DNA from 4 places in the Lactiplantibacillus sp. 7.2.4 genome. Region 4 is predicted to be linked to each of the others. Evidence: predicted binding sites of a transcription regulator. Region 4 holds the regulator's gene; each other region holds the start of a gene.

Region 1 (2,210 bases), on a different contig from region 4:
CGTCTACACTAGCAGCATCACTAGCCGCTTGTTCTTCGGCCATCAAACGAGCCCGTTCATGCTTGTTGTACCAAGGTGAGACCGTGAAGGCTAAGATATCGTTGATCAAATAAATTGAGCTGTTGATAAACATCGCCAACGTTGCGGAACCTTGACGGAACGAAATGAACCAGAGTACCATCTGAGCTAGCCCAGAAGCAATCCACCAGAAGTACTGGTTGTTGTAACGGAGGAAGCAGATGACCCCTGCCGTCAAACAAATGGCGAAACTAATGGCATCGACCCACGGCCGCGGATCATCAGTCAACGCACCAATGAGGTAACCAGAGATGGCGTAAACGACGAGGGTTGCAACAATTGCGACGACCCAAGTCTTACCGGTGAATTTCCGAATCTTGGACACCATGTTCACGTTCCAGTTAGCACTCAGTAACACTGGGATATCGAGCGTTACAACGTAGGCTAATTGTTCGCCGATACTTAAGTAGTTTTTGGCTGAAAAACCAACCACGATGAAACAAGCTGCTGAAATAACACCCAATAATCCATTGACTGATTTGGCGGCGTTAATGGCTAACACGCAAAGAACACCCAAAGTTGTCCCAATAAATGTTAGAATAGACAATGCTGTGATTGGGGCACTGACCAAAGTCATCACTTGACACCCTAAGCTAAAATAGAATAAGTAGTAGTTCTGTTGTGGCCAACCCTTCAGTTGGTGTGATAAGAATTTAAAATAATTACTCAAAATCATGCTCCTCTTTCCGTTCATCATATGCGGTTGTAGGTGTCTAGTTGGCCAACCAGTCACGTCACACTACTACATGTAGTGTTTCCGTTCGAAACAACACAATATATTGTATCATTATCTCAGCCGATGAAAAGAGAAAAATTCCATTTTTATATTAGATTGTTCGCAACCAATCCGCTTCCGTCCCGCCAATTTGGCTTTTTTGGCGTGGCGATTTTTTTCGTTTTTTTTAGCGTTAAGTTACTGGAAACGCTATCATTAGCAAGTGCAGACAATGGCTTTTGTCGGACCACCTCGCTTGCAGTATACTGGAGGAGAACAATCTTTTAGCTTTACAATATAATTAATTTTTTGGAGGAACCTCATGATTACGCTTAAATCAGATCGTGAAATCCAAGGGATGCAAGCTGCCGGTGACATTATGGTGGGCTTGTTCCACGCCCTTGAAGATTACATCAAACCAGGTATCACGACTTGGGATGTCGATCACTTTGCTTACGAATACATCACCGCGCACGATGCGACCCCTGGTGAACTTAACTTTGAAGGCTACAAATACTCAACTTGTGTCAGCGTCAACGACATGATTTGCCATGGCTGCCCAAGTAAGGACATCTTAGTTAAGGACGGTGACTTATTAAAGGTCGATACGGTCATTAACTACCACGGTTACCTCAGTGACTCTTGCCACGCCTTCGTTGCCGGGACTCCTGCACCAGAAGTTAAGAAATTAATGGAAGTGACCCACAAAGCGCTATACCTGGGCATCGACCAAGCCGTTGTTGGCAACCGTATCGGTGATATTGGTTGGGCAATTCAAAACTACGCTGAAAACGAAATGGGTTACGGTGTCGTTCGCGAATACATCGGCCACGGCATTGGACCGACGATGCACGAAAAGCCCGACGTTCCTCACTATGGCGAAGCAGGTCACGGTACCCGCTTGAAAGCCGGCATGACCATAACGATCGAACCCATGGTCAACATTGGCGACTGGCGCTCCGGCGAAACTGCTGATGATGGCTGGACCGTTCGGACGTTAGACGGCAGCTTGAGTTGCCAATACGAACACACCTTGGTTGTCACGGATGACGGTCCTAAGATCTTATCTTCATTCGATAACGACTTCGACGCTAAGTATTTATGGCATAAATAATCATCACTTTATTAGATAGTAACCAACCGCTTGAACAAGCCGACCTTGAACTTGTTCAGGCGGTTTTTGTCTAGATTTACGCATTGTCCTAAGTAATTTGGCATGAATCATGATTAAATCATGCCAATCGTTTGGCTTACTGTTCGTCAGCCGATGCGCGTCCCATTCCGACTTCCGGGGCCGGCTGACAATTGCTGGAACGTAAGCCGACATCGATTTGAACTCACGCAGAAACCCACTGCGCAATTTCAAATACGAGTCTTATTCTAAGCCGGAAGCAACCCACTTCCAGCTAAGAATAAT
Region 2 (2,210 bases), on a different contig from region 4:
GTCCGATGTTCCTTACCGAGACCCTTGATTCGAATCTGGAGAATCGCCTTTTGAATCTCGCGTTCGATCCAGCTCGTCCCTAAACCAAAGTTAACGGTCGTAAACGGCGTCTGCCCTTGTGATGAATATAATGTATTGATTTCATATTCCAAGGCCTGCATTGCATCGTAGATATCCTTTTTCGTCTTGGCCTTAGCATAGGCTTCGCGCTGGTCTTCAGCGACCCACTTTTCAGCATCCGCCAAGTGTTTTTGATAATTAATGGCCGCATAGGGGGCTAACAACTGGTCGACCCGGTTGGCAGAACAACCACCGTATTGCAGCGACGCAACGTTGGCAATAATCTGGGCCATCTGGGCTGTAGCGGTTTGAATCGACCGTGGCGAGGCAACTTCCGCATTACCAATCTTATAGCCGTGCTTGAACATGCCGTCAAAGTCAATCAGACAGCAGTTCGTTTCAGGCGTGACCGGTGAATAATCGAGGTCATGCCAGTGAATATCACCACGTAAATGGGCCTTAGCGACTAGATCTGGCAACATCTTCAGACCTAGTGCCCGACTAGCAGCGCCGGCTTCCAAATCACGTTGGGTATTAAAAATCGTACTATCTTTATTTGCATTTTCATGCACAACGCTGGCATCGCGTTCGAATAATTTTTCAATCCGTCCCTGCACATTCGTTGCCGCCGCAAAGCGTTCTTGTTCAGCATCAAAGTAGTCTTGATAAGCTTGGGCCGCTTGAGTCAAGCCCTGAGCATTCAAGATCTGCATCAATGTCGTCCGGAGTTCCCGGGTGTCAATGCCGTCCGCATCCCGATAATAAGCGACTAGGGCTTGCTTCACGACGCGCACCTCATCCTCAGTCGTTAATAACTGGTGTAAGACAAAGTCTAATTTATAGGGGTGAAACTTGGTTTGTGCTCCGCCCCGTTTCGTGACCGGTAGTGGCCGTAATTCGTCTAAAATATCCTTAGTTGTCGTTGTCAGCATCTTACATTCCCCACTTTCCAAAGTCATCAAGTCCATACAATTGATAGTACGTTCAGTTTGAATCAATACTATATATAGTAGCTCATTTTATTAAAAATGCCTATGGCTCAAATCGCCTGATAAATACAGTTGCGTACAGCAAGACTCACTAGCCATCGAATTGGCGTAGTTTTGGAATATTTTAAAATTATTTTCTGTATCAGTTTACACTTTCATTATGAATATTTAGTCAATATTCTTAACCTTCAATCGAACGCCCGTCTTAGTGGCTTTCACGTTTTTTCATGACCAAAAACGGTCGAGATCATTCGCCGCCAATTAAGCACAATACAATCAAATCGCTTAAAATTAATTATTTCACGATGAGTATGACAATTTAGTTTAAATAAGATGACATATTCGCTATAATGGTGAATAAGCCCTACAGGGGAAAATGGGCATTTGGAGGAGAGAATAATTATGCAAAAAATTAGAGGCATAATTGTGGGATTACTGCTTAGCGGTCTACTCGCCGGGTGCCAATCAAAGACATCACCTACCGCTAAGCCGGTTCAACCAACAACGTCAACAGTCCATGCCGTGCAATCCGTCACGTCCCGCGACTTTTTAGGACGCTGGGTGAGCAAAGATCCCGCAACGAGCCTATATCTGAATACCGAACACCAGCTTGGCTTGTTTCAAGCCGGTAAATCACCTGCGCGCAACCATACTGATTTCAAGCTGGATGAGACGCAGCTGACTGTAAAAATCAAGCAGGCGACCGCCGTGCTAACACTCAATAATGCTAACAGTATGACGCTCGATTATCAGGGAACGGCGACAACCCTGGTCAAAGATCCGAACTGGCGACCGAATCGGAGTAAGATACCAACCACGACGACTCAGGCCTTAAAGACCAGCAGCCTCACGCCGACTTTTAAAGTTAATAATTAAGGACTTCGTACACCCCACGCGATTCTGTCTGCGTGGGGTGTTTTGAGTTCACACCTGCAGAACGGCTTGCTTCTCGGTGAACCGCTCCCTATAATTGAACTAATAAACCCACGATATGGAGGAACTGATATGATTCGACCCATTGTTCACGACCCCGCCGCATTAAGTGTCCCCGCGACGATTGCCACCCCGGCCGACGCACCGGTCGTCACCGACTTACTGGAAACACTGGCCGCGCACACGGATAACTGCGTCGGCATGGCCGCCAACATGATTGGCGTCAAC
Region 3 (2,210 bases), on a different contig from region 4:
CTAGTGCTGGCCTTTTCACTGATGGAAAGCACCATTATGCTCGGGTTAATGATGCGCATCGATGCGCTCACACCGATTCATCCGTTCGCCACCTGGTTGGTGCTGATTCTGACGGCACTCCTATTCATGACGATCGTCGCCTGGCTGAACCTCGTCTTCGGTAAGGCCGGTGCCTTCTTCGGCATGGTCTTGCTGGTCCTGCAGCTCGGCGGTTCAGCCGGCACTTACCCGATTCAATTATCTGGCCGCTTTTTCCAGATGATTCACCCGTGGTTACCGATGAGTTATAGTGTTAACGGATTACGACAAACCTTAATGACTGGCAATTCCGCACTTGGTGAGCTGGCCATCCTGACACTGTTTCTCACGCTATTCGTTGCTTTTACTGGGCTGTTCTTCCTGCGTCGTTACCCACGGCTCGCACAAATTGATTTCGACGACCCGGCTGCCCTCAAAGCGACCCAGAGCAAACTAGCTACGCACATTCAGCGTCGGTTGCGAGCTAAAGCAAGCGATGGCCCCGACCTACACTAACCGAATATGATGATTGGTCAGTGCACCGCTTAATATTGACCACCTGTCTAATAACGCCTCAGCACACTTGTGTTGGGGCGTTTTTTGTATCGATTTTGTCAGTAACTGAACGCTTTTCGCGACTAACCGATATACTGGGGTTGATTTGAGCTTGTCGTGCCATGTTCCCGAAGTCTTGAATCCTAGTCACTAGCCACCGATAACGTGCAGCTGTGCTCCCCATCCAAACCCCCGCCTCAAGCACAGCGCCCACCAGATTAGGTCACTATCCAAACGAAACAAATCGTTAGTACGGGCAAAATTCGACCGCGTATGCTGTGGTTAACCACCAATTGCCCCGAAATTCATCTCGTATATCAATTGAGTCAACGTTTGATTTTAGCTATACTGTTATCAGCTAAACAAAAAAGGAGCGCTCGTCACATGATTAAAGAATTTAAGGAATTTATTGCTCGTGGGAACGTGATTGACTTGGCCGTTGGGGTCATTATTGGGTCTGCGTTTACCGCCATCGTCAAATCGTTAACCGATAACTTGATCAATCCGTTGATTGGGATTTTCCTAGGTCGTGTCGATTTATCCAACTTAAAAGTCAGTATCGGTGATGCCACTTTCAAGTACGGGTCATTTTTGAATGCCATCATTAATTTCTTCATCGTCGCCATCGTTGTGTTCATTCTGGTGAAAATTATTAATAAAGTCGTTAAAAATGAACCGGAAGAAACTGAGGATGAAGAAGAAGTCGATCTTTCCGCGCAATACTTGGAAGAAATCCGTGATTTATTGAAGGAACAAGCCAAAAAATAGCCCAAAATAGCACCGAAGCAAATTTTTCATTAAAAGTCTATATGGTATTCCAACTTTTTTTGAGATACAATATATTGTGCAATTTTTTATAAAGAGGGGCTATCATGGTGATAATAACAGCAGGAATGATTGGGGTCGGCAAAACCACGTTAACGGGGCTGATTGCAGACCACCTTGGAACGAAGGCATTTTACGAACCGGTTGGCGACAACCCAGTACTGCCACTTTACTATTCGGATCCAAAGAATTACGGGTTCCTATTACAAATCTATTTCCTCAACAAGCGCTTTGCAATGATCAAGAAGGCATTGGCCGATGATAACAATGTTCTCGACCGCTCCATCTACGAAGATGCCCTCTTTACCAAAGAAAACAACGCTGAGGGTAATATTTCTGACACTGAACTGAAAGTTTACTTGCAACTATTAGACAATATGATGACCGAATTAACCGAGCTCCCTAAAAAGGCGCCGGACTTGATGGTCTACTCCGAAACCGACTTCGATACGATCCTCTACCGGATCAAGAAGCGGGGTCGGGACTACGAACAATTCGATAACAATCCTGAACTTGAATCATATTACTACAAGATGTGGACCGCCTACCGCAAGTGGTATGACGAATATGATGCGAGTCCTAAGATGAAGATCGACTTACAACAATACGACTTAGAGAAACCTGAAAATCAACAAGCCGTACTCGCACAAATCGATGCTGAATTGGGTAAGATTCGTAACCCAGCCAGTGTTTAAACATTCTAACGATAAAAAGGAGTGGATTTCCGCCATGGAAATCCACTCCTTTTCTTATGCTGACAATTAATCACAACTATCAATAATTAGTAAGTTCGCTTGAACTAACATGTCGCG
Region 4 (2,210 bases):
AACGATTGTAGGTGACCACCGTGACGAAATTAATCGGGTTGACCGGTGGGATTGCGACTGGAAAATCCACCGTTTCTAAGTTATTAGCGCAGTATTTACCTATCGTGGATGCTGACAAAATCGCCTGGGCGGTCGAAGGACCAGGACAACCCACGACGCAGAAAATCGCTGCTAAGTTTGGGCCGGACGCATTATTGGCGGATGGTTCACTCAATCGGCCATGGCTCGGCCAGTTAGTTTTTAATGATTCGGCCGCCTTGCAGGATTTGACGGCCATTACCAGTTTGCCGATTCAATATGCGATGTTTGAAGCCATCGTCGCGGCAGGCCAGTCGAATCCAACGGCGATTATTCTAGACGTGCCGTTACTCTATGAGAGTGGCTGGCAGAATGTCTGTGACCAGGTTGTCGTCGTGACTGCACCACCGGCCATCGTACTAAAACGCTTGATGGCGCGCAACCAGCTGTCAAAGCAAGCGGCCCAGGCACGAATTGCGAGTCAGCTGCCATTGGCTCAAAAGGCCGCGTGGGCGGACGTGGTGATTGATAACGGTTCAACCGTTGATAAAACTGAAGCCGCCGTGTTAAAATGGCTAGAAACTATGACTGTTTAATAAAAATAATTGTGACTTGTTACAAGGGGTGTGAAAGCTATGCAATGTCCACATTGTCATCATAATGGCTCCCGTGTGGTTGACAGTCGACCGACTGATGACGGTCGCGTCATCCGGCGTCGGCGGGAATGCGAAAACTGTGGTTTCCGATTTACGACGTTTGAACGGGTCGAAGCGACCCCGTTATTAGTGATCAAGAAAAATGGTGCCCGTGAAGAATTCAATCGTGAGAAGGTCTTACGAGGGATTATTCGCTCCGCCGAAAAACGCCCAGTCAGCATGGAAACCATGACTGGGGTCGTTGATGATGTTGAAAATAAAGTCCGGTCACTGGGTGAAAATGAAATTTCCAGCCAAGTGATCGGTGAGTACGTGATGGAACAGCTCGCGGATATTGATGAAATTTCTTATATTCGTTTCGCTAGTGTTTATCGCCAATTCAAGGATATGCACGTCTTCTTGAACGAACTCCAAGATATGATGGAACGTGACAAGGTCAAGTTGGCGAAACCGTCAGTGAAGACCGAGCACGCGCCAAAACGTAAAAAAGATTAGGTCAAAAGAATGGTGAACAAGATGCCAAATGAAGAACCATTGACGCCCAAATCAGGACTGGTGGTCCCACAAGCCCCAGCGTTGAGCGCCGCCCAGCAAGCAGTCTTAGCGGAGCTGTATTTACCGTTGATCGGGCCACTGGCATATAGTTTGTATGCCGCGCTGCGAAGCTTACAAAGCAGTGAAAACGAACTGAGTAATCGTCGTAGTCATGCGGAATTGCTAGGAATTTTGAACGCAGATTTACCGACCGTATTGGCAGCACGTCGTAAACTAGAGGCGACGGGGCTGTTACGGAGTTATTACCAACAAGATGAGCTCGGCACTTTGTATATTTATCGCTTGCAGGCACCGCAACTAGCCTTACAATTCTTTGCAGATGACCTGTTAAGCGTTTTGCTGCTCGATACTGTTGGGGAATTACGCTACCAACAGCTGGCTAGTGATTTTGCCACGCAACCGGTGGATCTGACGGCGGCGAAGGACGTGACGGCTAATATCCTCGAGGTATTTCACGTTGATGGTCATAAAGTCACGACCACGCCACGCCCTGTCCAGCAGGTGCGGGCACAGCTGGCTGCCAATGAACCGGCTGAAGATCAATCACCAGTACTCAGTGATGATGACTTCGATTGGCAATTATTAGGTCAAATCTTGAAGCAAAACTACGTTGACTTGAAACAAGTGGCTAGTTCGCGCCAACTTATCGTTACGGAAAGTCGGGTTTATGGCATCAGTGAGATTGAGATGGCCAAGCTGATCAGTGAAGTTGCCAGTTTGACGACTGGACAATTTGACGAGAACCAGTTGAAACTATTGATCGCACGCCGGTATGAGCGGCCAACCACGCCAACTCGGACGACGACAAATGAAGCAACGACCGATCAGTCGACTAAACCAACCACTACGGCGGCCAATTCTAGTAAGGCAACCCGGCAGCCAGCTTCAACGGCACAACTTTCTAAGGCGGAACAGCAACTGGTCGATGTTGCGAAGCAGGCCGTGCCGTACGATTTTTTGGCGGCGGTGAAGGCAGAAAAG

Evidence for each region. Region 4 encodes NrdR, which represses ribonucleotide reductase genes. Its sites were predicted from a motif close to ACACNATATATNGTGT; they were not measured.
Region 1: a site for NrdR is predicted at 848-863, ahead of pnuC (nicotinamide riboside transporter PnuC). Genes of this name have one in related genera too.
Region 2: a site for NrdR is predicted at 1,058-1,073, ahead of nrdD (anaerobic ribonucleoside-triphosphate reductase). Genes of this name have one in related genera too.
Region 3: a site for NrdR is predicted at 1,406-1,421, ahead of KGF70_RS02935 (deoxynucleoside kinase). Genes of this name have one in related genera too.

The regions. Positions count from the first base shown of each region.
Region 1 is NZ_JAGYGS010000021.1:11,525-13,734, reverse strand. Features, by position in the region: gene pnuC (nicotinamide riboside transporter PnuC) at 1-754, opposite strand, end outside; gene map (type I methionyl aminopeptidase) at 1,116-1,907, shown strand.
Region 2 is NZ_JAGYGS010000064.1:14,862-17,071, forward strand. Features, by position in the region: gene nrdD (anaerobic ribonucleoside-triphosphate reductase) at 1-992, opposite strand, end outside; gene KGF70_RS14375 (hypothetical protein) at 1,452-1,925, shown strand; gene KGF70_RS14380 (peptide deformylase) at 2,055-2,210, shown strand, end outside.
Region 3 is NZ_JAGYGS010000005.1:67,184-69,393, forward strand. Features, by position in the region: gene KGF70_RS02925 (YhgE/Pip domain-containing protein) at 1-534, shown strand, start outside; gene mscL (large-conductance mechanosensitive channel protein MscL) at 958-1,341, shown strand; gene KGF70_RS02935 (deoxynucleoside kinase) at 1,446-2,093, shown strand.
Region 4 is NZ_JAGYGS010000004.1:46,388-48,597, reverse strand. Features, by position in the region: gene mutM (DNA-formamidopyrimidine glycosylase) at 1-11, shown strand, start outside; gene coaE (dephospho-CoA kinase) at 21-614, shown strand; gene nrdR (transcriptional regulator NrdR) at 654-1,169, shown strand; gene KGF70_RS02200 (replication initiation and membrane attachment family protein) at 1,191-2,210, shown strand, end outside.